DNA from 2 places in the Lelliottia sp. RD5 genome. Region 2 is predicted to be linked to the other one. Evidence: predicted binding sites of a transcription regulator. Region 2 holds the regulator's gene; the other holds the start of a gene.
What was found. Region 2 encodes LexA, which represses DNA repair genes until DNA is damaged. Its sites were predicted from a motif close to TNCTGTATGTACATACAGNA; they were not measured.
Positions count from the first base shown of each region.

Region 1: a site for LexA is predicted at 13,495-13,514, ahead of uvrB (excinuclease ABC subunit UvrB). Genes of this name have one in related genera too.

Region 1 covers NZ_JBVYHQ010000001.1:1,381,372-1,396,427, forward strand. The annotation lists gene AC0LWE_RS06905 (ATP-binding cassette domain-containing protein) at 1-669, shown strand, start outside; gene AC0LWE_RS06910 (ABC transporter permease) at 635-1,792, shown strand; gene AC0LWE_RS06915 (ABC transporter permease) at 1,802-2,908, shown strand; gene AC0LWE_RS06920 (YbhQ family protein) at 2,870-3,280, opposite strand; gene AC0LWE_RS06925 (endonuclease/exonuclease/phosphatase family protein) at 3,414-4,175, shown strand; gene clsB (cardiolipin synthase ClsB) at 4,172-5,413, shown strand; gene AC0LWE_RS06935 (lysylphosphatidylglycerol synthase transmembrane domain-containing protein) at 5,413-6,375, shown strand; gene AC0LWE_RS06940 (Bax inhibitor-1/YccA family protein) at 6,411-7,118, opposite strand; gene moaE (molybdopterin synthase catalytic subunit MoaE) at 7,177-7,629, opposite strand; gene moaD (molybdopterin synthase sulfur carrier subunit) at 7,632-7,877, opposite strand; gene moaC (cyclic pyranopterin monophosphate synthase MoaC) at 7,870-8,355, opposite strand; gene moaB (molybdenum cofactor biosynthesis protein B) at 8,358-8,870, opposite strand; gene moaA (GTP 3',8-cyclase MoaA) at 8,892-9,881, opposite strand; molybdenum cofactor riboswitch at 9,869-10,003, opposite strand; gene yvcK (uridine diphosphate-N-acetylglucosamine-binding protein YvcK) at 10,227-11,135, shown strand; gene uvrB (excinuclease ABC subunit UvrB) at 11,398-13,419, opposite strand; gene AC0LWE_RS06980 (ABC transporter ATP-binding protein) at 14,169-14,888, shown strand; gene bioD (dethiobiotin synthase) at 14,851-15,056, opposite strand, start outside.
Region 2 covers NZ_JBVYHQ010000005.1:29,541-44,596, reverse strand. The annotation lists gene AC0LWE_RS15890 (quinone oxidoreductase) at 1-921, shown strand, start outside; gene pspG (envelope stress response protein PspG) at 1,234-1,476, opposite strand; gene dusA (tRNA dihydrouridine(20/20a) synthase DusA) at 1,614-2,609, opposite strand; gene AC0LWE_RS15875 (conjugal transfer protein TraF) at 2,691-3,950, opposite strand; gene AC0LWE_RS15870 (cupin domain-containing protein) at 4,169-4,657, opposite strand; gene zur (zinc uptake transcriptional repressor Zur) at 4,774-5,289, shown strand; gene AC0LWE_RS15860 (CsbD family protein) at 5,374-5,583, opposite strand; gene dinF (MATE family efflux transporter DinF) at 5,729-7,048, opposite strand; gene lexA (transcriptional repressor LexA) at 7,115-7,723, opposite strand; gene AC0LWE_RS15845 (diacylglycerol kinase) at 7,833-8,201, opposite strand; gene plsB (glycerol-3-phosphate 1-O-acyltransferase PlsB) at 8,356-10,776, shown strand; gene ubiA (4-hydroxybenzoate octaprenyltransferase) at 10,843-11,712, opposite strand; gene ubiC (chorismate lyase) at 11,725-12,222, opposite strand; gene malM (maltose operon protein MalM) at 12,404-13,372, opposite strand; gene AC0LWE_RS15820 (maltoporin) at 13,489-14,811, opposite strand; gene malK (maltose/maltodextrin ABC transporter ATP-binding protein MalK) at 14,883-15,056, opposite strand, start outside.

The sequences.
Region 1 (15,056 bases), on a different contig from region 2:
TTCGGCCTGCTGGGCCCGAACGGTGCGGGGAAATCCACCACCTTCAAAATGATGTGTGGTCTGCTGGTACCGACATCTGGCAAAGCGCTGGTGCTGGGCATGGACCTGAAGGTCAGCTCCGGCAAAGCGCGCCAGCATCTGGGCTATATGGCGCAAAAATTCTCGCTGTACGGCAACCTCACCGTTGAACAAAATCTGCGATTTTTCTCCGGCGTGTACGGCCTGCGCGGCAAAGCGCAGAACGAGAAAATCACCCGCATGAGCGACGCGTTTAGCCTGACCAACATTGCCTCGCACGCGACGGATGAGCTGCCGCTCGGGTTTAAGCAGCGGCTGGCGCTGGCCTGTTCGCTGATGCACGAGCCGGACATTCTGTTTCTCGACGAACCGACTTCCGGCGTGGATCCCATCACCCGCCGCGAATTTTGGCTGCACATCAACAGCATGGTCGAGAAAGGCGTGACCGTGATGGTCACGACCCACTTTATGGATGAGGCAGAATATTGCGACCGCATCGGGCTGGTCTATCGCGGCAAGCTGATTGCGCACGGTACGCCGGACGATTTGAAAGCCCAGGCCGCTGATGACGACAACCAGGACCTCACCATGGAGCAGGCGTTTATCACGCTTATCAATGACTGGGATAAGGAGCACGCCAGTGAGTCATAAAAGCTTATCCTGGCGCCGGGTGCGCGCCCTGTGCGTCAAAGAGACGCGGCAGATCGTGCGCGATCCGAGCAGCTGGTTGATTGCGGTGGTGATCCCTCTGCTGTTGCTGTTTATTTTCGGCTACGGCATTAACCTCGACTCCAGCAAGCTGCGGGTGGGGATTTTGCTGGAACAGCAGAGCGAAGAGGCGCTCGATTTTACCCATGCCCTGACCGGCTCACCGTATATCGACGCCACCATCAGCGATAACCGGCAGGAACTGGTTCAGAAAATGCAGGCCGGGCGCATTCGCGGGCTGATCGTCATTCCGGTCGATTTTGCCGCCAATATGGCGCGGGCAAATACCGACGCACCGATTCAGGTGATCACCGACGGCAGCGAGCCGAATACCGCTAACTTTGTGCAAGGCTACGCCGAAGGGATCTGGCAGCTGTGGCAAATGCAGCGCGCGGAAGATCGCGGGGAAAAATTTGAACCGCTGATCGACGTGCAAACCCGCTACTGGTTTAACCCGGCGGCGATCAGCCAGCACTTTATCATCCCCGGCGCGGTGACGATTATCATGACCGTTATTGGCGCGATCCTGACCTCACTGGTGATCGCCCGCGAATGGGAGCGCGGCACGATGGAAGCGTTGCTCTCGACCGAAGTCACCCGCGTGGAGCTGCTGCTGTGTAAACTGATTCCGTACTATTTTCTCGGCATGCTGGCGATGCTGCTCTGCATGCTGGTGTCGGTGTTTATCCTCGGCGTGCCCTATCGCGGCTCGCTGATTCTGCTGTTCCTGATCACCAGCCTGTTTTTGCTCAGCACGCTCGGGATGGGGCTGTTGATTTCGACCATTACCCGCAACCAGTTTAACGCCGCGCAGGTGGCGCTGAACGCCGCGTTTCTGCCGTCGATCATGCTTTCCGGGTTTATTTTCCAGATTGACAGCATGCCGGCGATTATCCGCGCGGTGACCTATATCATCCCGGCGCGGTATTTCGTTAATACACTGCAAAGCCTGTTTCTGGCGGGCAATATTCCGTCGGTTTTAGTGGTCAATATTCTGTTTTTAATGGCGTCGGCGGTGATGTTTATCGGTCTGACATGGATGAAAACCAAGCGGCGGCTGGATTAAGGGGAAATTATGTTTCATCGTCTATGGACGTTAATTCGCAAAGAGCTGCAATCCCTGCTGCGTGAGCCGCAGACCCGCGCGATTCTGGTGCTGCCGGTGCTGATTCAGGTGCTGCTGTTTCCGTTTGCCGCCACGCTTGAGGTCACCAACGCCACCATCGCGATTTACAATGAAGACAACGGTAAACATTCGGTCGAGCTGACTCAGCGTTTCGCCCGCGCTAAAGCCTTTACCCACGTGCTGCTGCTGAAAAGTCCGCAGGAGATCAAACCGACCATCGACACGCAAAAAGCGCTGCTGCTGGTGCGTTTCCCGGCTGATTTCTCGCGTAACCTGGACACTTTCCAGACCGCGCCGATGCAGCTGATTCTTGACGGGCGTAACTCCAACAGCGCACAGATTGCGGCGAATTACCTGCAACAGGTGGTGAAGAATTATCAGCAGGAGCTGATGGACGGTAAGCCGAAACCGAACAACAGCGAGCTGGTAGTGCGCAACTGGTACAACCCGAATCTGGATTACAAATGGTTTGTCGTGCCGTCGCTGATCGCCATGATCACCACTATTGGCGTGATGATCGTGACGTCACTGTCGGTTGCGCGTGAACGTGAGCAAGGGACGCTCGATCAGCTGCTGGTGTCTCCCCTTGCCACCTGGCAGATATTTGTCGGAAAAGCCGTTCCCGCGCTGATCGTCGCCACGTTCCAGGCCAGCATTGTGCTGGGAATTGGCATCTGGGCGTATCAGATTCCGTTTGCCGGATCGCTGGCGCTGTTTTACTTCACGATGCTTATCTACGGGTTATCGCTGGTGGGATTCGGTCTGCTGATTTCAGCGCTGTGTTCCACGCAACAGCAGGCGTTTATCGGCGTGTTTGTCTTTATGATGCCGGCGATTTTGCTGTCGGGCTATGTGTCACCGGTCGAAAACATGCCGGTCTGGCTACAGGATCTGACGTGGGTGAATCCCATCAGGCACTTTACGGATATCACGAAACAAATTTATCTGAAGGATGCGAGCATGGATATTGTGTGGGGAAGTTTGTGGCCGCTACTGGTCATAGCGGCCACGACAGGCTCAGTGGCGTACGCGATGTTTAGACGAAATATTGCGTAACTTTTTCTCTTTAGTCAGTAATGAAACCACTGCGGGTCCTGCAAGGATTGCCAGACCCGCCAGGGCCAGCAACAGGTTGTTTTGCAGCACGCGTGACAACAGCCACAGCACAATCATTGCCGCACCAAAATACCAGGTGGTGGTGAGCTCTTCGAGCACATCACCCACTTCGCGCCAGCGTGCGTCGTGGTGACGCTGCAAAAACAGCATCGACAGCACGGTCACGCCATACATGACGCATAACCCTAAGCCGACACGCACCAGCGCGCCGCTCATCCAGCCCATTACCAGTGCCGCCACGACCAGTAAATGCAACATAATCTGCCAGCAACTGAGGCCAGTTGCGACGCGAATGCGTTGTTGCCACTTCATGGCTTCTCTCCTGAAGGATATTTCTCTGCTAGTTCAGAGTACCGCACTTTACGGAAAATTCCGTAACGCCGCATCTTTTTGTGACGCCGACTACACTTTATTTTCATCAGGATAGTGACGCTGGCAGGAAAATATGACGCAAAAAAACCGGCATTTTTCATTAAAAATATTGACGATAAACACACACAAGGGCTTCACGGCATTTAACCGCCGCTTCATTTTACCCGAGTTGCGGGACGCGGTACGCACCGTCGGCGCAGATATCGTGTGCCTGCAAGAGGTGATGGGCGCGCATGAGATTCACCCTATGCATGTCGAAAACTGGCCAGACACGACACATTACGAATTTTTGGCCGATACCATGTGGAGTGACTACGCCTACGGGCGCAACGCCGTTTACCCTGAAGGGCATCACGGCAATGCGGTTCTGTCGCGCTTTCCCATCGAACATTATGAAAATCACGACGTTTCGGTGGGCGAGAGCGAAAAGCGCGGGCTGCTTTACTGTCGGATTACGCCACCGGAACTGGCGTTTCCGATTCACGTCGGGTGCGTCCATCTGGGCCTGCGCGAAGCACACCGTCAGGCACAGCTGAAGATGATGGCGAAATGGGTGAATGCCCTCCCCGAAGGCGAACCGGTGGTCGTCGCGGGCGATTTCAACGACTGGCGGCAGCGCGCCAACCGTCCACTGAAAGTTCACGCCGGGCTGGATGAGATCTTTACGCGCGCACACGGGCGTCCGGCGCGGACCTTCCCGGTGAGTTTCCCGTTGCTTCGCCTCGACCGAATTTATGTCAAAAACGCGCACGCCAGCAGCCCAACTACGCTGGCGCTGCGTACATGGCGTCATTTATCCGACCACGCCCCTTTAAGTGCGGAGATTCACTTATGAAATGTTCATGGCGAGAAGGAAACCGGATCACGCTGCTGGAGAATGGTGACGAGTATTATCCAGCTGTGTATGCCGCGCTTGATAAAGCCCAGCACAGGGTGATTCTGGAAACGTTTATCTGGTTCGAGGATGGCGTTGGCCGTCAGCTTCATGAGGCCATTTTGCGAGCCGCACAGCGCAGCGTCAAAGTTGAAGTGCTGCTTGATGGCTACGGTTCACCCGATTTGAGCGACGAGTTTGTCAACGAACTCACCTCGGCGGGCGTGGTGTTCCGGTATTACGATCCGCGCCCTCCTCTGCTGGGTATGCGCACCAACGTCTTCCGTCGGATGCACCGCAAAATCGTGGTGGTGGATGACGCTGTTGCCTTTGTCGGCGGGATTAACTATTCCGATGAGCACATGTCCGATTACGGCCCCGAAGCCAAGCAGGATTATGCGATACGCGTCGAAGGCCCGGTAGTTCAGGATATTTTGCAGTTCGAGCTGGAAAACTTGCCCGGCGAATCCGTGACGCGTCGGTGGTGGAAACGCCGTCATCGTCCGGAAGAGAACCGTCAGCCGGGCGAAGCGCAGGCGCTGTTCATCTGGCGCGACAACGAAGAGCATCGTGACGATATCGAACGGCATTATTTGAAAATGCTGGCCAACGCGAAGCGTGAAGTGATTATAGCGAACGCCTATTTCTTCCCGGGTTATCGCCTGCTGCATGCCATGCGCAATGCCGCACGACGCGGTGTGCGGGTCAAACTGATTGTGCAGGGTGAGCCGGATATGCCGATTGTCACCGTCGGCGCACGACTGCTGTACGATTATTTAGTCAAAGGCGGCGTGCAGATTTATGAATATCGTCGTCGTCCCCTGCACGGCAAAGTCGCACTGATGGACGATCACTGGGCCACCGTCGGCTCCAGTAATCTCGATCCCCTGAGCCTGTCGCTGAATCTTGAGGCCAACTTGATTATCCACGATCGTGAATTTAACCAGACCTTGCGCGATAACCTGACAGGAATTATCGCTCGCGACTGCGTGCGGGTGGACGATTCAATGGTGCCCAAACGCACCTGGTGGAATTTGACCAAAAGCGTGGTGGTTTTCCACTTCCTGCGCCACTTCCCGGCGCTTGTCGGCTGGCTGCCCGCGCACACGCCTAAACTGGCGCAGGTCCCGGCACCGGTTCAACCTACAATGGAAACTCAGGATCGCGTTGAAGCCGAAAACACGGGGGTGAAGCCATAATGAGCAAATCACATCCTCGCTGGCGAATGGCCAAAAAAATCCTCACCTGGCTCTTTTTTATCGCGGTCATTGTTCTACTGGTGGTATACGCGCAGAAAATTGACTGGGAAGAGGTCTGGAAAGTTATCCGCAACTATAACCGCACGGTGCTGCTCAGCGCCGTCGGGCTGGTGGTAGTAAGTTATCTGATTTATGGCTGTTACGATTTACTCGGACGCGCCTATTGCGGGCATAAGCTGGCAAAACGCCAGGTGATGCTGGTGTCGTTTATCTGCTATGCCTTTAACCTGACGCTCAGCACCTGGGTGGGCGGCATCGGGATGCGCTACCGGCTTTACTCGCGGCTTGGGCTGCCGAGCAGTACCATCACGCGCATTTTTTCACTGAGTATTACCACCAACTGGCTGGGCTATATTCTGCTCGGTGGAGTGATCTTTACCATCGGCGTGGTGCAGTTACCGGCACACTGGTATATCGACGAAACCACGCTGCGGATTTTGGGCATCGTCCTGCTGCTGATTATCGCGGTATATCTTTGGGCATGCGCGTTCGCCAAACATCGCCACATGACCATCAAAGGGCAAAAACTGGTTCTGCCGACGTGGAAATTTGCCCTGATGCAGATGGCGATTTCCAGCGCCAACTGGATGGTGATGGGCACGATCATTTGGCTGTTGATCGGCGAAGACGTGAACTATTTCTTTGTCCTGGGCGTGCTGCTGGTGAGCAGTATCGCGGGCGTCATCGTGCATATCCCGGCGGGGATCGGCGTACTCGAAGCGGTATTTATTGCGCTGCTGGCGGGGGAACATGTTTCTCACGGCAAGATTATCGCCGCGCTGCTGGCCTATCGTATGCTGTACTACTTCTTACCGCTGGCGCTGGCGACGGTCTGCTATCTGATTCTGGAGAGTCGGGCGAAGAAATTGCGGGCGAAAAACGAGAAGGCGATGGCGAAGTGATAATTCCCTCACCCACAGGGGTGAGGGAAAGAGTATTAACGACGGTTGCCGAAAATACGCAGTAGCATCAGGAACAGGTTGATGAAGTCGAGATACAGCGTCAATGCGCCAAGAATGGCGTATTTGCGCAGGTTTGAGCTGTCGCGCACATCGATCTGTTCACCGATATTTTTCAGCTTTTGCGTGTCGTACGCGGTCAGGCCGACAAAGACGATCACCCCGATATACGTCACAGCCCACATCAGCGCTTCGCTTTTCAGCCAGAAGTTCACCAGTGAAGCCAGCACGATACCGATCAGCGCCATAAACAGCATGTTGCCAAAACCGCTCAAATCACGTTTGGTGGTGTAGCCGTAGAGGCTCATCGCACCAAACATCCCGCCGGCGACCACGAAGGTACTGGCGATAGACGAGTAGGTATAGACGATAAAAATGCTGGAAAGCGTCAGGCCGGTGAGCGCCGAATAGAGCATAAACAGCGTGGTCGCCATCCCCGCGCTGAGCTTTTGCACGAGACCGGAGAGCACAAAGACCAGCGCCAGCTGCGCGATAATCAGCCCAAAGAAGGTGATTTTGCTGGAGAAGACAAACATCATCACTGCGGGCGTATTGGCTGCATACCACGCGATAAACGCGGTTAACAGCAAACCACAGGTCATCCAGCCGTACACCTGCGCCATATACGTTTGCAGGCCGCTACGGGTCTGCTGAACGATTGAATCCGAACGTGGAAATCGGTCCATGATAACTCCTCATTAAGTGGACATTTACCGTTAAGATTAACACATCTGCGCGCGTCGGTTACCAGCGGCTGGCAGCGTCTTTATCGCTGTCGCGTGACTCGACCCAGCGCTCGCCTTCCGGCGTGGCCTCGCGCTTCCAGAAGGGTGCCCGCGTTTTGAGATAATCCATGATAAATTCTCCCGCTTCAAACGCGCTGCTGCGGTGAGAACTGGTGACGCCAACAAAGACAATTTCTTCACCCGGCCACATTTCCCCGATGCGGTGAATCACCGTGATACGTCCCAACGCCCAGCGAGTGCGCGCCTCTTGCACGATATCGGCCAGCGATTTTTCGGTCATTCCCGGATAGTGCTCAAGCGTTAGCGCTTTGACGCTGTCGCCCAAATTATGGTTGCGGACTTTCCCGGTAAAAGTGACGACCGCGCCGTCTTCATCGCGCTCTGCAAGCCACGTGTATTCCGTTCCGACGCTAAACCGCGCGGGGCTGACAATGATTCGCGTGTCACTCATCGTTAACCTCCCGTTACTGGCGGGAAAAACGCCACTTCATCACCCGCATTAACAGGATGGCTGAAATCCACCAGCGTCTGATTGACGGCGGCCAATAATTTGCCCTCTTCCAGCGCCAGCGCCCAGCGGTCGCTTTGCGCCGCCAGATGGGCGCGCAGCGCGTCGACGGTCTCGAAAGAGGCGTCAACGGTGAGACTGTCCGTATTCACCAGCTCGCGAACCTGCGCGAAAAACAGAACCTTAATCATGACAGTCAGCCTTAAAATCGCCGGATTTGCCGCCGCTTTTCGCCAGCAGTCGAACCGGACCAATCACCATATCTTTCTGCACCGCTTTGCACATGTCGTAAATGGTGAGTGCCGCCACGGAAGCCGCCGTTAAGGCTTCCATTTCTACGCCGGTTTTACCGGTCAGGCGGCATAACGATTCGATACGCACGCGGCTGTGTTCTGGCTCCGCCAGCAGGTTTACTTCGACCTTGCTTAGCATCAGCGGATGGCACAGCGGGATGAGATCCCATGTGCGTTTCGCCGCCTGAATCCCGGCGATACGTGCGGTAGCAAACACGTCACCTTTGTGGTGGCTGCCGTCGATAATCATGGCCAGCGTTTCAGGCAGCATAGTGACAAAGGCTTCGGCACGCGCTTCGCGCACCGTTTCGGCTTTGGCAGAGACATCCACCATATGGGCTTCGCCTGCGGCGTTAATATGGGTGAGTTGCGACATAATTATTTCTTTAAATGTGGATGAAAATTACAGGGACGTGTGCGGACATCAAGCTGCGGGGCAATGATATTTTCCCATGCGGTACGGCAGGCTTTGGTGGAGCCTGGCATGGCAAAAATCAGCGTTTTGTTCGCCATCCCCGCCACCGCCCGTGATTGCAGCGTCGAGGTGCCAATCTCTTCAAACGACAGCATGCGGAACACTTCGCCAAACCCTTCAACCTCCCGGTCAAACAGCGGCAACAGCGCTTCCGGTGCCTGATCGCCTGCGGTCAAACCCGTTCCACCGTTAATCAACACGACCTGCACGTCGTCGCTGGCGATCCACTGTGAAACCTGCGCGCGAATGGCGTAGCGGTTCTCTTTGACGATGGCCTTATCGACGATATGGTGTCCCACCTCATGCGCCGCGTCACGCAGCCAGTGGCCAGACGTATCGTCCTCTTCGCCACGGCGTTCTGAAATCGTAAGAATAGCAATACGCGTCGGGATAAACTCTGCGCTGACCTGACTCATTTCTGATTCCTTTTAAGCCAATTACCCGCCGATGTAGGACAGGTTCTGTGTGATTCCGGTGTCGCCCTGATGCAGGAAGTGGGTCTGCTTTTTGTGCGTCAACGCTGCTGCGATCCGCGCTTCAAGGGCGTTCTGCTGTGCATCGTCCTCCAGCAAGTCACGGAGATCGACGCCGCCGTCGCCAAACAGGCACAGGTGCAACTTGCCAATCGATGAGACGCGCAGGCGGTTACAGCTGGCGCAGAAGTCTTTTTCATAGGGCATGATAAGCCCGATTTCCCCTTCGTAATCCGGGTGACAAAAGACCTGAGCCGGGCCGTCACTGCGGCTTCGAATCTGATGGATCCAGCCGCGTCTCAACAGCGCATCGCGCAATACCATCCCGGAAATATGATGGCGGCGGAACAGGTCACTGCCCTCGCCTGTCTCCATCAGCTCAATAAAACGCAGCTGAATGCGGCGCGGTTTGATCCACGCCAGGAAGGTGTCCAGTTGGTGGTGATTCACATCGCGCATCAGCACGGTGTTGACTTTGACTTTATCGAATCCGGCTTCAAACGCCGCGTCGATGCCGTCCATCACCTGCTGGAATTTATCCTGCCCGGTAATGGCGTGAAACTGGCGTGCATCAAGGCTATCGACGCTGACGTTAATTGCCGTTAATCCGGCTTCGCGCCAGTTTGCGACGTCGCGTGCCATACGATAGCCATTGGTCGTGACGGCAATTTGACGGATGCTGTCGTTTTCACGAATAGCGGCAATAATGTCAGGAAAGTCACGACGAAGTGAGGGCTCTCCGCCCGTCAGGCGCACTTTTTCCGTGCCGAGTTCAGAGAATGCGCGCGTGACGCGCCGCACTTCGGCCACGGAGAGAAATCCGTTATTGGTGACGCTGCCGGGTTTATAACCGTTCGGCAGGCAATAGGTGCAACGAAAGTTGCACACATCGGTAATCGACAGACGTAAATAGAAAAACTTACGCGCGAAAGCATCAGTGAGTTGTGAAGCCATGTACACCTTTCCAGATACGGGAGGCACAGTCATTTCTTTCTGTACCCTGGTGGCGAAACCGCCACGGCCAGGGCGCCATATCATGTGACACAGGCGCCAGGGCTAGAGTGTATGTTTTCATCAGCGAAAACGTGGGTTATGCCGATAGTAGCGCGGAAATGGCACTTCCGCCATTTTGCTTTCGCTGTATAATTATATATATAGCGTCATTATCGTGCACTTTCACTACAGGATACGTAAAACGCAACGTTTCACATTGATATACGTCATTTTGACGAGCGTAGGGCATCGTCTTTTAGGGGTAGTTAGGTTACTGTTACGCGATCATCAGGATAAGGAATTTGTATGCGCAATCGCACTTTTGCGGATCTTGACCGTGTCGTTGCTCTCGGCGGAGGGCACGGGCTGGGACGCGTTATGTCATCGTTATCGTCGCTGGGTTCCCGGCTGACCGGTATTGTGACAACCACGGATAACGGCGGTTCAACGGGACGTATTCGTCGTGCAGAAGGCGGCATCGCCTGGGGCGACATGCGCAACTGTCTTAATCAATTAATTACCGAGCAAAGCGTCGCTTCGGCGATGTTTGAATATCGTTTTAGCGGCAACGGTGAACTTTCGGGACATAACCTCGGAAATCTGATGTTAAAGGCGCTGGATCACCTGAGCGTAAGGCCTCTCGAAGCCATCAATTTGATCAGAAATCTGCTGAAAGTCGACGCATTCCTTATCCCAATGTCAGAACAACCCGTCGATTTGATGGCGATTGATATGGATGGCCATGAAGTTTACGGCGAGGTGAATATCGATCAACTTGTGGTGCCGCCAAAAGAGCTGATGACCTATCCCAATGTTCCTGCCACGCGTGAAGCGATCGAGGCCATTGCGGAGGCCGATCTGATCCTGATTGGCCCTGGCAGCTTTTACACCAGTCTGATGCCGCTTTTGCTGGTAAAAGAGCTGGCACAAGCGCTGCGCAGAACCCCTGCGCCCATGGTGTATATCGGCAATCTGGGGCGCGAGCTGAGCCCTGCCGCCGCCAGCCTGTCACTGGCAGATAAACTGCACCTGATGGAACAATATGTCGGGAAGAAGATCATCGACGGTGTCGTCGTAGGGCCCGGCGTGGATATTTCAGGTATGGAAGGCCGCGTCGTAGTGCAGGAGCCGCTGGAAGCGAGCGATATTAAGTATCGCCACGATCGCCATCTACTGCGCCTGGCGCTGGAAAAAGCGATTCAGGAATTAGGTTAGAGAGAACCATCTTGCAAATCATCAATTTGCGGGGAATTCTTAGCCCAAAGAAACAGTAAAAATCCGCCTTCATAGAAGGCGGCATTGATTGCGCCCTAAAAGGGCGTACCCAAACCCTTAAAAAGAAGTCTCTACCAGTCCTGTTGGATTTAAATCCGAAGATAATAAGGCAGAGCCAAAACCTGTTGATGACCACGCCCGCAGGACGTGGTTTTCAGTTGGCAATAAAAATGGCAGCCACGCGCTGCCATTTTGCTTTGAGCTACGACGCCGCGATAAACAGTTCCCGCAGTTGATGAAGCTGATCGCGGATTTGCGCGGCTTCTTCGAACTCCAGGTTTTGTGCGTGCTGCATCATCTGCCCTTCCAGTTCGTGAATTTTCTGCTGCAGCGCTTTTGGCGTCAGCACCAGTTCAACCGGATCGGCCTCAACCGGAGAGCGCGATTTGCCGCGGCCTTTGGCTTTGGTTTTCGCCAGCCCCTGACCGAGCGCTAGTATATCCACCACTTTCTTGTTCAAGCCCTGCGGCACAATGCCGTTATCCAGATTGTACTGATGCTGCTTCTCGCGTCGACGTTCGGTTTCGCTAATCGCTTTCGCCATCGACGCCGTAATTTTATCGCCGTACAAAATGGCTTTACCGTTGATGTTACGCGCCGCACGGCCAATGGTCTGAATAAGCGAGCGCTCGGAGCGCAGGAAGCCCTCTTTATCGGCATCCAGAATCGCCACCAGCGATACCTCTGGCATATCCAGGCCTTCTCGTAACAAGTTAATCCCGACCAGCACGTCAAATTCGCCAAGGCGCAAATCGCGAATGATCTCCATACGTTCGACGGTGTCGATATCCGAGTGCAGATAACGCACGCGCTCGCCGTGCTCTTCAAGATACTCGGTCAGATCTTCCGCCATACGCTTGGTGAGCGTGGTGACCAGCACGCGTTCGTTGATCGTCGCGCGCGCACGGATTTCTGAAAGCAGATCGTCCACCTGAGTGCCCACAGGACGCACTTCGATAATGGGATCCAGCAGGCCGGTCGGGCGCACCACCTGATCCACCACATCCTCGCCAGATTTTTCCAGCTCGTAGTTGCCGGGCGTCGCAGAGACATAGATGGTCTGCGGGGCCAGCGCTTCGAACTCTTCGAACTTCATTGGACGGTTATCCAGCGCCGACGGCAGACGGAAGCCATATTCCACCAGCGTCTCTTTACGCGCGCGGTCGCCACGGTACATACCACCGATTTGCGGAATGGTTACGTGGGATTCGTCCACCACCAGCAGTCCATCGGCAGGCAGATAATCAAACAGCGTCGGCGGCGCTTCACCGGGACCACGGCCCGAAAGGTAGCGTGAGTAGTTTTCGATACCCGAGCAGTAGCCCAGCTCGTTCATCATCTCCAGATCGAACTGCGTACGCTGGCTCAAACGCTGCTCTTCGAGCAGTTTGTTATTTTCCAGCAGCACTTTTCGTCGCTCGGCCAGTTCGACTTTGATGTCTTCCATCGCCTGGACAATGCGCTCGCGCGGGGTGACGTAGTGCGTTTTGGGGTAGACGGTGAAGCGCTGAATCACTGAATCAACATGGCCGGTCAGCGGATCAAAAAGCGACAGCCGCTCGACTTCTTCATCAAAAAGCTCAACGCGTAACGCCAGATCGTCGGATTCCGCCGGGAAGATATCGATCACTTCGCCCCGCACCCGGAATGTCCCGCGCTGGAACGCCTGATCGTTACGGGCATATTGCAGCTCGGCCAGACGTCGCAAAATGGCGCGCTGATCGATGATCATCCCGTTGGTGAGGTGCAACATCATTTTCAGATACAGATCGGGATCGCCCAGACCGTAAATAGCGGACACAGAGGCCACCACAATGACGTCTCGACGCTCAAGCAAGGCCTTGGTCGCCGACAGACGCATCTGTTCGATATGCTCGTTCACAGACGCGTCTTTCTCGATAAAGGTATCTGAGCTCGGGACGTAGGCTTCGGGTTGATAATAATCGTAGTAGGAGACGAAATATTCCACGGCGTTATCCGGGAAGAACTCTTTCATCTCACCATAAAGCTGTGCCGCCAGCGTTTTGTTAGGTGCCAGCACCATCGTGGGGCGCTGCAAATCGGCAATCACGTTGGCGACGGTAAATGTTTTACCCGACCCGGTTACGCCCAACAGCGTTTGATGTGCAAGCCCATCTTCCAGCCCCTCTTTCAGACGACGGATCGCCTCCGGCTGATCGCCAGAAGGACGGAAGGCAGAATTCAATTTGAACATTTTACTCATGGGCAACAACCTGATGACGATAAAAGCGGCAGGTGAGTAATTTTACTCGTGACTGGCAAATTTGCCAGTAAAAAATACTGGATGTAATTCCAGTAGCATGTAACGATATTTGGTACTGCATCCGGTGAATCAGCGAAAAAGTGGTCAATATCCAGACTACGGCACGATAAAATACTAGCCTGAAGGGCTTATCCCCAAAACATTTCCATTTTTAACATTTGTCAAGCTGGGTAAGGGCAGATTAATGGCCGCAGATGACACTTTCATTACGGTGATTGCTTTTGTCTAACACATTAATTAATAGAAGATATTTCTTAAAGCCGCGTTTCGCATCAATTCATCCGCAGGCCGCGTATTCTCTCGCTTACCTGAAGTTTTCTAACCCTAATGCACATGGTTATCCACAGGAATAGTGGATAACTGCTTCCAGCCCACGTAGACAGCCACTCCGCAAAGTCCCGGTTTTTCCCAAAAGCCGGTCCGTAAAAAATATTTATAGCTCTTTTTCGATGATTAACAGTTGAGCAGATCATATACGGCTGGTGAGATCTTACTCACATTTCCTCGATCCTCGCTGCACCACGACTCAGCGTCGTTAGCACTGAAGGTGTGCAATTCCGCGCCTGTGCATCACATTAGCAGTGACATAATCCGAAAAAAACACCTTATTCGATTCACTTTACGTATATGGCAAGGGTTTTGCAGAATCATTATGACATCTCGCCCACGCGTTTTTTACGGAGTGAATTATGCTGAGTCTGCGCGCAATAAATCAGTTTTACGGGAGCGAACACACGCTGTGGAACATTGATCTCGATTTGCCGCCAGGAATGTGTACAGGCGTGGTCGGGCTGCCCGGCATGGGGAAAACGACCCTGATCAACTGCATCACCGGGCAACTTCCGGTGGAGAGCGGCTCCATTATCTGGCATGAAGCGGGTGCGCCACCGCAGGACTTGTTGGGCGCTGCACGTGACAGCGAATTACCGGGGATCGGGTATGTCACGCAGGATCGACGGATATTTTCGCAGCTCACGGTTGAAGAAAATTTGCATGTCGCGATGCGCGCGCAGGGGAAATCCGACGCGACGGCCAGCAGCGAAATGTACGATCTGTTGCCGCAGCTGTGGCCGCTGCGACAGGCCCGTGCGATGGGATTATCTCCGGATGACAAATATCAGCTGGCGCTGGCAAATGCGCTGGTCAGCCGCCCTCGCCTGCTGATTCTGGACGAACCGATGCACGGTGCCAGCCCGACGTTTACCCACAGGCTGGGATTGCTTCTGGCGCGTTTAAATCGAGATTTGGGCATGACGGTTTTACTGGCGGAACAGCAGCTGTCGTTTATCCGCCGTGTGGCCGACCGTTTTTGCATGCTGTACCGCGGACGTAACGTGGCACAAGGCCACGTTAATGAGCTCAATGACGAACTTATTGCCCACTGGATGACGCTGGATGCAAGGCGCTGAGATCGAGATAGTGTCCGGTTTCCGCATTTTCTGCCCCGCCGGCAAGCCACGGGATTTCGCCGAGAAAGGGCGCATGAATCCGGTGTTTAAGCGTCGCCAGATACTCATGATGACGTTTTCCAGGCGCAACCACATCGTTGGCTATCCAGCCTGCGAGACGCAGGCCTG
Region 2 (15,056 bases):
ACTCCGGCCGCGCCGGGTGAGAACGAAGTCCAGGTAGAAAATAAAGCGATTGGCATCAACTACATCGACACCTATATTCGCGGCGGCCTGTATCCACCTCCGTCCATGCCGAGCGGTTTGGGAACCGAAGCGGCGGGCGTGGTGGTCAAAGTCGGAAGCGCCGTTAAGCATATTAAAGAAGGCGACCGCGTGGTGTATGCGCAGTCGGCGCTGGGTGCTTACAGCTCCATTCACAACGTCCTCGCGGATAAAGCCGCAGTGCTGCCCAATGCCATCTCATTTGAGCAAGCCGCGGCATCATTTCTGAAAGGGCTAACGGTCTTTTACCTGCTGCGTAAAACCTATGAAATTAAACCGGATGAGCAGTTCCTGTTTCATGCTGCCGCAGGCGGCGTAGGGTTAATCGCCTGTCAGTGGGCGAAGGCGCTGGGCGCAAAACTGATCGGCACCGTCGGCAGTGCGCAAAAGGCGCACCGTGCAAAACAGGCTGGCGCATGGCAGGTGATCAACTATCGCGAAGAGAGCATTGCAGAGCGAGTGAAAGAGATAACCGGTGGTAAAAAACTGCGCGTGGTGTATGACTCCGTGGGGAAAGACACCTGGGAAGCCTCGCTGGATTGCTTGCAACGCCGAGGACTGATGGTCAGTTTTGGTAACTCCTCCGGCGCGGTGACGGGCGTCAATCTGGGCATATTGAACCAGAAAGGCTCGCTGTATGTGACTCGCCCTTCCCTTCAGGGATATATCACTACGCGTGATGAGTTGACCGAAGCCAGCAACGAATTGTTCTCGTTGATCGCCAGCGGCGTCATTAAAGTGGATGTGTCTGATGCGCAGAAATATCCGCTAAGCGAGGCGCAGCGCGCGCATGAGGTGTTGGAGAGTCGCGCGACAGAGGGTTCGAGTTTGCTGATCCCCTAATGTGCTCGTTTCCCCTAAATAATTCGTGTTGCAGAAACGCGGCAAATGAATGAATCCCCGGGAGCTTACGCAAGTAAGTGACTTGGGTGAATGAAAGCAGCCAACGCATCTGCAGCTTGAATTATGACGGGGGAAAAAGAAATTGGGCTTCCCGTAGGAAGCCCTTTCTTTTTTTAGTTCGGCTGTATGTAGGGTACAGCTCGATGAATTCTTTAACGGCAACAATAGTGACAGATTTGATAAGTAAATCCTATTCTGTTCTAAGCCATGCTGCCGGAAAAGTTACAGGTATGTGACGAACGCCTCAATACCTTAGTAACGAAAGCGGTTATTGCGCTGATAATTTGGGACTTTTGGCGTTTTCACTGCCCTTATGACCCACACAACCGCAATCGCCAGCAGTAACCACGGCAACAGTTTGATCATCAGCGCAAACAACCCGCCGACGAACATCAGCGCCGTTGCGACAACCAGCGCGGCAATAATCCCGAGCAATGAAATGCCCGTTACCATCAGCATGACAAAAAATCCGATCACAAAAAGTAGTTCCAGCATGGCGCTCTCCCGAATATCCCACAACGATGCCAAAGCTATTACAAGAATCGTGCCAAATTTAAATTACTGATTTAGAAACAAAAACGCTCCGCAACACTGTGCAGGGCGTGGTGAATTTGACGATCTTTTAGTGAAAATTATCGTTTGTCGGCGACCAGGCGCAGAGCGTGTTCCAGCACTTCAATATCTGCGCCCGCTTTATGCGCATTTTCACTCAGGTAACGACGCCACTGGCGCGCGCCCGGAATACCCTGGAAAAGCCCAAGCATATGGCGGGTTACGTGTCCCAGATAGGTGCCATTGCTCAGCTCTCGTTCGATGTACGGATACATCGCGCGGACTACGGCAACCGGATCGCTATCCGCACCGTCAACGCCGAAGATTTCGCGGTCGACCGTCGCCAGAATGCCCGGATTTTGGTACGCCTCGCGCCCGACCATCACGCCATCCATATGCTGCAAATGCGTTTTGGCCTCTTCGAGAGATTTGATGCCGCCGTTGATCGACATCGTCAGATGCGGAAAATCACGCTTGAGTTGATACACGCGCGGGTAATCCAGCGGTGGGATCTCGCGGTTCTCTTTCGGGCTAAGGCCCGACAGCCAGGCTTTGCGGGCGTGGATGATAAACGTCTCACACTCGCCTTTCCCGGCGACGGTATCAATAAAATCACACAGGAATTCGTAGCTGTCCTGATCGTCGATGCCAATACGCGTTTTGACGGTAACAGGAATCGACACCACGTCGCGCATCGCTTTAATGCCGTCAGCCACCAGCTGTGCGTTGCCCATCAGACAGGCGCCAAACATGCCGTTCTGCACGCGATCGGACGGACACCCCACATTGAGGTTAATTTCGTCGTAGCCACGCGCTTCAGCAAGCTTTGCGCATTCTGCCAGTGCGGCCGGATCGCTGCCGCCAAGCTGCAGCGCCACCGGATGCTCTTCTTCGCTATAGGCCAGATAGTCGCCCTTACCGTGAATGATCGCTCCGGTAGTGACCATTTCGGTGTACAGCAGCGTGTGGCGAGACAGCTGGCGCAGGAAGTAGCGACAATGTCTGTCCGTCCAGTCGAGCATCGGCGCGATGGAGAAACGGTGTGCAGGGAAAGTGGACTTTAATTCTGACGACATGGCGAAGTTTTAGGCATCTGCTGGAAAAGGGGCGCTACTATAGCACAAAGAAAACCGGAGGCGCATGGCCTCCGGATCGCCTTAGAACGTCACGCTTAACTGCGCACCCGCGCCCCTGGTTTCGTCTTCGCCATACAGGCCCATCAGATCCACATGGACGGTGTTGAACGGTGCAAAGCCGACACCGCCGGTGAACACGTTGCTATCGTTCCCCTTCACATCCGCACGATAACCGGCACGCACTGCCAGCCAGCTCAGCGGGGTGACTTCCGCACCTACGCCGACATACTGTGAGTTTTCTTCACTTTTGAAGCCTTTGGTTTCGGTGAGGTCGCCGTCAGCCGTTAAGGTCAGCAGATCGGTGTGCCACGCCACGCCTGCGGTCACCAACGGACGAATCTGGTAAGTATCTCTATAGTTCACCACATCGCCCGTACGACCATTACGGATACGGATGTCTTTGGTATCAATATCACGAGACATCAGGTTCTGCCCGCTCAAGCCTACCGTCCAGTTTTCACCAAAATCAGCGGTCACGCCGGCGTCCACGTTAAAGCCGGTATCATCCGTACGGTAACGGCTGCTGTTCCAGTCGTTACTGTCGTAGTCGTAAATGGAGGTGGTGTAGTTGTAGAGCCAGGTTTTCTGCAGTTTTGGTGTGATACCCACGGACACCGGGATATCCGCAATATCAAACTGGCGGGCAACCGCAACACCGTAGTCAGAGACAATGGCTGCTCGGCCTGATGCCGTGGAGTTGAGGTTTTTGGTAATTTGATCGGTGCCGTTTAATGCGGCGTCAAGCGCAACGCCACCCGCGACAATTTTGCTGTTCTGGATGCTGCGCAGATAATCAATATCTTGCTGATCGATAGAAGAGCTTACGCGAGCGTGCGCGTTGCCTTTCGCCACGAAGGCCACCGAGAGCACGTTATTAGGAATACTGACCGCAATACCCGCGCCCGCATTTGCACGCGCCGTTTTGCCTTTCAGACTACTGAGTTCATCAGCGAGATCTTTTGCCGCACCCTGGAACTGATTAACAGACCCTAATGGGTTAGCGATGATCTCTGCTGCCGTCAGGCTGTCCACGACATCGCTGTAGTGGTCGACTTTGTCACTGATGTCGTCGATTTGATCCTGAAGATTATCTTTATCCGTAATTCTGGCGCCAACGGACGGTAAAATGACGGTAATGTCATCATCCGGTTTGGCTTTAGCCAACAGCGCTGGGTTGATTAATACCCCGCTGCCATAATTGCCCGCCGCCACGCCCGTACCACCCATTGCGTCGCTACGCGCTTCCGTCCAGGTATTGGCTGCTCCCGCCTGATTTGCCATCAGCAGAGACACAGCGATGCTAACCACTGAAAATTTAAAAGTTTTTTTCACAGTATGCCCGTCTTATAGTGTTATTAAACAACCCCCGCTATTTACGCCCATACGGGAGCGAACTATTGCTGTGAATAGGAACCAAAAGACCTGCTATTTCCTTAAGTTAAATCACCCAACTGGCCTATTGTATTTGTGACGGCCCTCAATATTTATAGAAGAGGATATTATTTTCGCCCAGGTTTTCCGTCGTGGGGCCCAAAAAACTGCGGGGGATGGTCGACCCAGCGGTCTTCGCGTGTGGCGGCATACATAGGATTTAACGGGTAATAGATACGATTGTGTTTTTTGTTCGCTTCCCCTACCACCAGCAGCCGTACATCCTCGTCGGTGTTGTTGATAAAGGTGTGACACACGCCCGTCCCGGCAGGGAAACCGACGCTATCCCCTGGCTCCAGCTTCCACAGATAACCGTTGATCCACGCTTCCGGATGGCCCTCAATAACATGGATAAACTCTTCCTCGTCACTTTCTGCATGCGGATAGGACGTGCGACGCCCCGGCGGTAAACGCTCATGATGGATCCCAAGACGCCCCAGCCCCAGTTTGCGCGCCAACGGCGCACCAATCGCAAAGCGTTCGTCACTGTCCGGGTACGTTGAATCGTCAGCCCCCTCGACGTCACGCCAGTGTTGAATGCAGTCAGGTCTTTTCATTGTTTATCTCCCCATGTTGCGTTGCGTCAGGTATAGCACACCGCGTGGGATCTCGGCGTTTTTGACAGAACATGATAAAGTGAGGGTTTTCCGGCCGACTACTATTCGAGGTGCAAATGGATAAGACCACAACGCAGGAGCTGCTCGTGCAAGCTGAAAAGCTCTGTGCGCAACGCAATGTGCGCCTGACCCCGCAGCGCCTTGAAGTTTTGCGTTTGATGAGCCTGCAACAAAACGCGATCAGCGCCTACGATTTGCTTGATCTGCTGCGTGTTAACGAGCCGCAGGCTAAACCGCCTACGGTTTACCGGGCGCTTGATTTCCTGTTGGAACAGGGCTTTGTGCATAAAGTGGAATCAACAAATAGCTATGTGCTTTGCCATTTGTTCGATCAGCCGACGCACACCTCTGCGATGTTCATCTGCGATCGATGTAGTGCAGTGAAGGAAAAAGCGGCGGAAGGGGTTGAAGACATTATGCATACGCTGGCGGCAAAAATGGGCTTTGCGCTACGTCATAATGTGATTGAAGCACATGGCCTGTGTTCAGCCTGTGTGGAAGTAGAAGCGTGTAGCCATCAGGACGCGTGTCAGCACGATCACTCTATTCATGTGAAAAAGAAGCCGCGCTAAAATGCAAAGCGGGCGGCCATTAAGCCGCCCTCAGGGATAGTACGTCCTTGTACTTTCGGGTAGAACCTTTCGCTACGGAATTGCCTACCAGCGATAATCGTGACGTTTTTCCCAATCACCGACCTCTTTCTCGGCCTGATCTTTCTGGTAACCGTAACGTTCCTGAATTTTACCGACCAGCTGGTCACGCTTACCTTCAATGATGGTCATATCATCGTCAGTCAGCTTACCCCACTGCTCTTTCGCTTTACCTTTAAACTGCTTCCAGTTACCGCCGATTTCGTCTTTATTCATAATCATGTCCTCATCGTTCGGTTATCACGTAAATTTGTATCGTCCGTTACGTTCATTTCCTGCTGGACGTGATAATAATTGTAGACAAGGATTCGGCAGTCGTTTCGATATTCAGAATCTTTAACCATCTGGACAAAAGAAGCCGCTACGAGAACCAGCTGTTTTCGCGCCAGTGACGTCGCCAGATAACCCACAGCGAGAGGCCTCGCAGAGCAAGAAAGACAGCGAGTGCCAGCCACAAACCCTGGTTTCCCAAATAGGGAACGGTGAGCAACGTCAAACCGAAACCCGCCGCGGCTACCGCCATGCTATTGCGCATTTCTGCACCCCGTGTTGCGCCAATAAACATGCCATCCAGCAAATAGCACCAGACACCCGCCACCGGTAGCACCACTTGCCAGAAAATGTAGTGCCGTGCCAGCTCACGTAGTTCAGGTAATGACGTCAGTAGCGCGACGATATGCCCGCCAAAAAGAGCGTAAATTAGCGCAAACACCAGCGCGACCAGCCCGGACTGACGGCAGGCGGCTCGCCAGACCTCCTGTAATTTCCCGGCCTGTCGCGCACCGAAAGCCTGACCGGAGTGCGCTTCAACGGCATAGGCAAAACCATCCAGCGCGTAGGCGGTAAATGTCAGCAGCGTCATTAGCACCGCGTTGACCGCAACGATCTCAGGCCCAAGACGCGCGCCCAATACGGTCATCGCACCGAAGCATAGCTGGAGCAATAAAGAGCGCAACATGATGTCGCGGTTCAGCGCCAGCAGCTTGCGCATATTGCCCCGCCATGCATTTTTCAGCAGCGCGAGTGTGACGCCACGCATCACCAGCACGCGTTTCACCATCCATAAGCCGATAAGGAACGTGGCATATTCCGCGATGACGGTTGCCAGTGCGGCACCCTGCACATTCATATGCAAACCCATCACCAGCCACAGATCGAGAACGATATTCAGGATATTCCCCACCACCAGCAAAATGAACGGGGCACGGACATATTGCACGCCGAGCAACCAGCCAAGCAGCACGAGGTTAGCGAGCGATGCAGGGGCGCTGAGCCAGCGAATTTCCAGAAAACGGCGCGCCTGTGCCAGCACCGCCTCGCTGCCGCCGACGATATGCAGCGCCAGATCGATGAGAGGCGCACGCAATACGACAATCAGCAGCCCGGCACCTAATGCCAGGATCAGCGGCTGAACCAGCGCCCGCCCAAGGCGAACGGGATCTTTCGCGCCAAAAGCCTGGGCTGTCAGTCCGGTTGTGCTCATGCGCAAAAACAGGAGCAGCATAAAGAGGAAGCTGGTCGCCATCGCGCCAATCGCGATGCCACCTAAATAAACAGGAGAATCCAGATGTCCAATGACGGCCGTATCCACCAGTCCAAGCAAAGGAACGGTGATATTGGAAAAAATCATTGGCAGCGCAAGACGCCATAATGCCTTGTCTGAAGTTGTCAGCAGAGACATAGGAAATTACCGGAAGCGAGATAAGACAGCCAGGCTGCGCGGATGGCGCAGCCTGTCAGAGAGAAATTACAGCCATTCACCGTTGCGGATAACGCCAACCGCCAGTCCTTCAATAGAGAAGGTTTGCTCGCGCAGATCCACCACAATTGGAGAAAACTCGCTGTTTTCAGGCAGAAGTTGCACAGTGTTGCCCTGTTTTTTCAGGCGCTTAACCGTCACTTCGTCGTCAATACGCGCAACCACGACCTGTCCGTTACGCACATCCTGAGTTTTATGAACAGCCAACAGATCGCCGTCCAGAATACCAATATCCTTCATGGACATACCGCTAACACGCAGTAAGAAATCTGCGCTCGGCTTGAACATACCCGGATCGACCTGATAGTGGCCTTCAATGTGCTGCTGTGCCAGCAACGGCTCACCCGCCGCAACGCGACCGATAAGAGGGATGCCCGTTTCTTCTTCCACCAGTAAGCGGATACCGCGTGACGCGCCTGAAACAATCTCAAGCACACCTTTACGTGCCAGCGCTTTAAGATGCTCTTCAGCGGCGTTTGGTGAACGGAAGCCCAGGCGCTGAGCGATTTCCGCACGCGTGGGTGGCATTCCCGTCTGGCTGATGTGATCCCTGATGAGATCAAACACCTCTTGCTGTCTGGCCGTTAACGCTTTCATTCCGCCCCCTGGGTGTATATACAGTTATGCTGTGAGTATATACAGTCAAAGGCGAATTTGGAATCAAAAACTGCACAAAAAACCAGAGACTTATTCGATTCCTGAAAGCTTATCGAAAATGTGACCAAAGGAGAGTGACCCAGGTAATGACAGCGATGATAATCGCCAGCAGTACAGCGGCAGAGCCCATGTCTTTCGCACGACCAGAAAGCTCGTGGAAATCAGAACCAATACGGTCAACAACGGCTTCGATAGCGCTGTTGAGAATCTCCACTATCATCACCAAAAGCACGGAGCTGATGAGAAGTACGCGGGTGATAGCATCGACATCAAGGAAGCACGCAATAATCACGGCAATAATGGCGGCAACGCCTTCTTGCCGGAAGGCGGCTTCATTTATCCATGCTGCGCGGAAACCTTTCCATGAATATCCGGCTGCTTTGATGATTCGGGTAAACCCAGTGGTATTATTGGCCATTAAAAGAACCTTTTATTAGATTTGACGTCAGTAACAAGGGCTGCAGCGGGTTTCGCAGCAGCCTGAAGTATGACGGGTAACAACAGAAATCTTGCGCGCTTTCTGTTATCCTTGCGCCGCAATTGCATTATTAACCAGAGGCTTTACATCGTTTATGTCCGGCTGGCCACGAATTTACTACAAATTACTTAATTTACCATTAAGCGTACTGGTAAAAAGTAAGTCTATCCCGGCGGAACCTGCGCTGGAATTAGGGCTCGATACCTCGCGCCCTATTATGTACGTTTTGCCTTATAACTCGAAGGCAGACTTACTGACGCTGCGCGCCCAATGTCTGGCGCACGATTTACCGGATCCTTTGGAACCCCTGGAGATCGACGGCACTCTCCTTCCTCGCTATGTGTTTATCCACGGCGGGCCGCGCGTGTTTACCTATTACACGCCGAAAGAAGAGTCGATCAAACTGTTCCACGACTATCTTGATCTGCACCGCAGTAACCCCGATCTGGACGTCCAGATGGTGCCAGTGTCGATCATGTTTGGTCGTCGTCCAGGGCGTCAAAAAGGCGACGAGAATCCGCCATTGCGCATGCTTAACGGCGTGCAAAAATTCTTTGCCGTGTCATGGTTGGGTCGCGATAGTTTTGTTCGTTTCTCGCCGTCTGTGTCGTTACGACGCATGGCTGATGAGCACGGTACCGATAAAATTATTGCCCAAAAACTGGCACGCGTTGCGCGTATGCACTTCGCCCGTCAGCGTTTAGCGGCTGTGGGGCCACGATTGCCCGCGCGTCAGGATCTGTTCAACAAACTGCTGGCGTCCAAAGCGATTGCCCGCGCGGTTGAAGACGAAGCGCGAAGCAAGAAAATCTCTCATGAGAAAGCGCAGCAAAACGCTATCGCACTGATGGAAGAGATTGCAGCGAACTTCTCCTACGAGATGATCCGACTGTCTGACCGTATTCTGAGCTTCACCTGGAACCGTCTGTACCAGGGGATTAACGTTCATAACGCCGAGCGTGTGCGCCAGTTGGCCCACGACGGTCATGAGATTGTCTACGTGCCCTGCCACCGCAGCCACATGGATTATCTGCTGCTCTCCTACGTGCTCTATCATCAGGGGCTGGTTCCGCCGCATATTGCTGCCGGGATCAACCTGAATTTCTGGCCAGCAGGTCCGATTTTCCGTCGTTTGGGCGCATTCTTTATTCGTCGTACCTTTAAAGGCAACAAGCTCTATTCAACGGTGTTCCGCGAATATCTGGGCGAACTGTTCAGCCGTGGTTATTCCGTCGAATACTTTGTTGAAGGGGGTCGCTCCCGCACCGGCCGTCTGCTCGACCCGAAAACCGGGACGCTCTCGATGACCATTCAGGCCATGCTTCGCGGCGGCACACGTCCGATTACGCTGGTACCGATTTACATTGGTTACGAACACGTAATGGAAGTGGGCACGTACGCTAAAGAGCTACGCGGCGCGACAAAAGAAAAAGAGAGCTTACCGCAGATGCTGCGTGGTCTGAGCAAGCTGCGTAATCTCGGTCAGGGCTACGTAAACTTTGGCGAACCGATGCCGCTGATGACGTATCTGAACCAGCATGTGCCGGAATGGCGAGAATCTATCGATCCGATCGAAGCCATTCGCCCGGCGTGGTTGACGCCTACAGTGAACAATATCGCTGCCGATTTGATGGTGCGTATTAACAACGCGGGCGCGGCTAACGCCATGAACCTGTGCTGTACCGCGCTTCTGGCCTCTCGTCAGCGCTCACTGACACGCGAACAGCTGACCGAACAGCTCGATTGTTATCTCGACATGATGCGCCATGTTCCGTACTCAACGGACTCAACTGTACCGTCTGTGACGGCGGGGCAATTGATCGACCATGCGCTGCAAATGAACAAGTTCGAGGTCGAGAAGGACACGATTGGTGACATCATCATTCTGCCGCGCGAGCAGGCGGTGTTGATGACGTACTATCGCAACAATATCGCGCATATGCTGATGCTGCCGTCGTTGATGGCTGCCATCATCACTCAGCACCGTCGTATTTCCCGTCAGGAGATACTGCGTCATGTTGAAGTGCTTTACCCGATGTTGAAAGCGGAGTTGTTCCTGCGCTGGAGTAAAGACGAGCTTGCAACAGAGCTGGATAAACTGACCGAGGAGATGCTCCGTCAGGGGCTGATCGCGGTGAAAGGCGATGAGCTGCATATCAATCCGTCACGTTCTCGCACGCTTCAACTGCTGGCCGCAGGCGCGCGTGAGACGCTGCAACGCTACGCCATCACCTTCTGGCTGCTGAGCGCTAACCCGTCCATTAACCGTGGAACGCTGGAAAAAGAGAGCCGCACGCTGGCTCAGCGTTTGTCTGTGCTGCATGGCATCAACGCACCTGAATTCTTCGATAAAGCGGTGTTTAGCTCACTGGTGCTGACGCTGCGTGACGAAGGCTATATCAGCGATACCGGAGATGCCGAGCCTGGCGAAACCATGAAGGTTTACCAGATGCTGGCGGAACTGATTACGTCCGATGTGCGTTTGACGATTGAGAGCGCAACGCAGGACGAGTAAAACGGCTTGTGCGATCCGCATTAGTACGGAGACGAAAACGGCAACCTGATGGTTGCCGTTTTGCTTCTAAGACCAGTAACTCATCGCCAGACCTAAAAACAGCACCAGGCCAACGTAGTTATTATTCAGGAAGGCTTTAAAGCAGGCTTCACGATCGCGCTTTGCGATCAGCTTTTGCTGATACGCAAACAACAATCCCGCCACCAGAACCGACCAGTAAAACTCCCAGTTCAGCCCGTTCAGACGACCAATGACGACCATTAGCGCCAGCACGGCGACCTGCAATATTCCAATAATCAGCTTGTCGTGACGGCCGAATAAAATCGCCGTCGATTTGATGCCGATTTTCAGGTCATCATCACGGTCAACCATCGCGTACTGAGTGTCGTAGGCCACTGCCCACAGGATATTGGCGAGAAACATCAGCCAGCAGCTCAGCGGCACGGACTCACTGACGGCAGCAAACGCCATTGGAATCGACCAGCCAAACGCTGCCCCAAGCACCACCTGCGGCAAATGGGTATAGCGTTTCATGAACGGATACACCCATGCCAGCGCCAGCGCCGCCACCGAGAGCAAAATCGTCATGGTATTAAGCGTGAGCACCAGCAGGAATGAGAGTGCAACCAGCACCACAAATAGCGTCCGTGCCTCTTTTTCTGAAACCTGACCGCTGGGCAGTGGGCGATTGGCCGTGCGTTTAACGTGTCCGTCAAACTTGCGATCGGCATAATCATTCACTACACAGCCCGCAGCGCGCATCAGCCAGACGCCCGCCACAAATACCGCCAGGATCCATAGCGGTGGCAAACCGGGAGCCGCGACCCACAGTGCCCACAGCGTTGGCCATAGCAGCAGCAAGGCCCCGATCGGTTTATCCGTTCGCATCAGACGGTGAAAAGCCAGCAGCTTGTCCTGCGTCAGACTCCACTCCATTTTAATATCCTCTTAGTACAACGGCGATGCGGGCAAAAACAGCTCCGTCAGCATTAACGGTTTGCCGCTTAAGCGAAGGCGGGAACGACGTCCCCACAGATCGGCATCGCGCCCTATTTCAATAAAATCACGGGTGAGCTCGGACGACGTAAAAAGGTAACGTCCCAGCGGGGTTTTACCCAATTGTTGCAGCGCCAGTTCCGGGCCAGAAAGCGTGGATTCCGGAACGACAGTGCGCCCGGCAAGCCAGGGTTCGCCGTCCGCGCACAGCAGAATTTCACGCAGCCAGTAGCGTTCTTCTTTTGGCAACAACGGGAGCTCACTGGAGACCTTATCAGCGGACACAAATCCTTCCTGAATCAGCGTCACGGTGACGTTTTTCCCCTGCTGCTCAAAACGTTTCGTCATGGAATCTTCCAGCAGCAACCAGTCGAGTTGCTCAGGGCTCAGCGCGGGTATTTGGTCAAAATAGCGCAGCGCACGCAGTTGCGTTAGCGCAGGGTGTGACATGCCAGACTCTCCGATACATAACGTATGGCTATTGTATCGCAGAAATGCAGGTTGGGGGCGTTCAAACGTGGATTAGCGATCATTATCGCAACAGTGATGCAACAGCATAAACAGCGCCAAAAAAAGTGCGCCCACTCAGGCGCACTAAACTACTGACAAAATCAGCACTGTGGGGAGACGGTCACCCCTTGCCTTTTACACTGCTGATAAAGGTGGAACGGGCAGTGGTTGAACCTAAACGCTCAGCTTCATCAAGCAGCTTCAGCGCTTTGTCGACATCGCCGCTGTCAACGGCCTGTTTGATGGCTTTGTTGAAGTACGTTTCGGTATCGTTCAGTACCGGTGCGGATTTTTTCACCGGCGCGGGTGCCGGAGCAGCGACGGCTGGAGCAGGAGCCGCATAAGCTGGTGCAGGCGCTGCGTATGCTGGAGCAGGTGCCGCTGTGTTACCTACGGTTACTGAGGCAGGGCCAGATGAACCAAACAGCGGGCCAACAAGAATGCTGGATGTGGAATTCGTCTGGACTTTAAGCTTCAAAGTGCCTTTCGTAACGTGGCGGGCAATCGGGTCTGGAATATCAGGGATGGCATTACCCGCCCCCTGAGCATAAGACTTAGCCGGGTCGATCATTTTGGTGGTGCGTTGCAGATCTTCAGGCGTCGTAAACGCCAGCAGGTAAATCTTTTGCTGCCCTAATGCAGGGGTCAGTTTAATGACGCCCTCAAGGCGGTCAGCGGACATCACGCCCGGTTTCTGATAGGAAAAATAGCTGCTCGGGAAATAAGCTGCAGGAGCCATGTTCTGATCGAGTACCAGCACATTTGGTGCGAAAATAGCTGGCGTTTTATCCGCTTCACTGGTCAGCGTTATGGTTAATTCACCCAGATTTGCCGGGACGCTCCATGCAGCAACGGGCCCAGAGATACCGGGTACGTTGATCGTTTGTCCGGTCATATCAAGCTGGATAGTCTGCGTTTGTGCAGCATTCACTGGCGTCCAGTTCAGGCTTTGCAGGGTCGCGGAGGGGATAGCTGGGGCAGACGTTGTGTTTTGTGGAACGATGTTGACATCAGCGAAGCTCACCACGGGGGAAGCGGCAAACAATCCTGTCGTCAGGCAGAGTGCAACAAGACTTTTTTTCATTGTTATGACCTCAGATAGCGAAAGCATGGTAGCCAGGCAATAGCGCATACTTTCCGAGAAGTGTGTTAGTTATCAGGTAAGAGGGGCCTACGCCCCTCTTTTCACTACGGGTAAATCCAGAATTACCACCAGATTTCCATCTGAGCACCAAAGGTCCACTCGTCGCTGTCACCACGACTGGTTGTACCGAATGGTGTTACAGCGCCGTTGCCTGCCGCAGCAGAAGAGAAGTTACCCTGAGTATCCGTTTTCACGTAGCCCCATTTTTCATCCCACTTCGCATAAGTTGCGAAGACACGAATAGCCGGACGAGACCAGATGCTGTCGCCTGCCTGCCATTGTTGCGCGAGGGTGATTTTGTACTGGTCGTTACGATCGCTCGTTTGTTGAGATTTGACGTTGTCGTAACCTACTTCCAGCAAGGTACTCATGATTGGCGTCCATTTGTACATTGGGCGAATACCCACGGTGTACCAGGTAGTGCCTTGCTGATTATCACGATCGATATCCTGATACATACCGACGTACATCAAATCCCAGTTGTCGGCCAGAGTGATCGCACCGTGGTCGAGAATACGGATCAGATGACCATCGTTATCAACAGAACCGCCACGAGCCTGACCTTTACCCTGAGAAATCATCGAGTTGGTAGCGTACTGCACAACAAATTTGTTAAAGCCTTTCAGCATGCTCTGAGTATGTTCACCGGTGAACATCCAGCCATCTTTCGTTGCACCAGGTTGCAGGTAGTAATCGTCAGGAATATTGGTGTGACCGTAGTCAACGCCCAGTTCCAGCGTACCGCCTGGGTTGACTTCCATACCGGCTAAACGCACGTCAAACACGTCGTTTGGTACTTTGTTGTTGTAGGTGCGCAAACCCGTGTTTGGATCGCGATCGCCGAAGGCTGAAGAACCGCCAGACTCAGAAGATCGGGTTGCGGCCAGAGAGAGTTTACCGATGCCGACATCGATATTTTCCAGACCCGCACCAGGACCAGAAATGTCCCAGTAGTAGAAGTCGATCATGTGAACGTCATGACGCTGGTAGAAACGTTTACCGGCCCACATGTTAGCGCCTGGCAGTGCGTCGATCAGGTTTTTACCTACGACGTTAAATTCACGCACTGCTGGGGTGTTGCTGTCTTCCCAGTCATTCAACTGAGACGTTTTGTAAGCGATGTTAGAGTCGAAATAGAAGCTTTTGTCCGCTTCTTTCCAGACTTCCTGGCCTAACTTGATTTCAGCGTAGGTTTCACATTCGTTACCAAGACGGTATTTGGAATCCGCACCCGTTGCCTGGAAACATTGCTGCTCACCACCACTCCCGGTCCAGCCAATGCCAGAACGAGCATAACCTTTAAAGTCGACAGCACCGGCCTGGGCAGACAAGATGCCTGCCGCAATGGCGAGTGCCAGAGGAACTTTGCGCAGAGTAATCATTATTCTATCTCCTGAGATCATTGCTTTTCTTTGAACACTTCACCTGACGGTTTCGTGCCTTTTATTGGGATTGCTTAAACGCCAGGCTCTTTGTGCAACCGACGACATGCGGTGCCATCCTCACGGAACAGATGGCAACGCTCTGGCGGCAAGCCGATAGCGAATGTGGCACCCTCTTCTACCAACACCACGTCATTCTGGCGGTACACCAGGTTCTGACGGATGGCGGGGATCTGGATATGAATCTG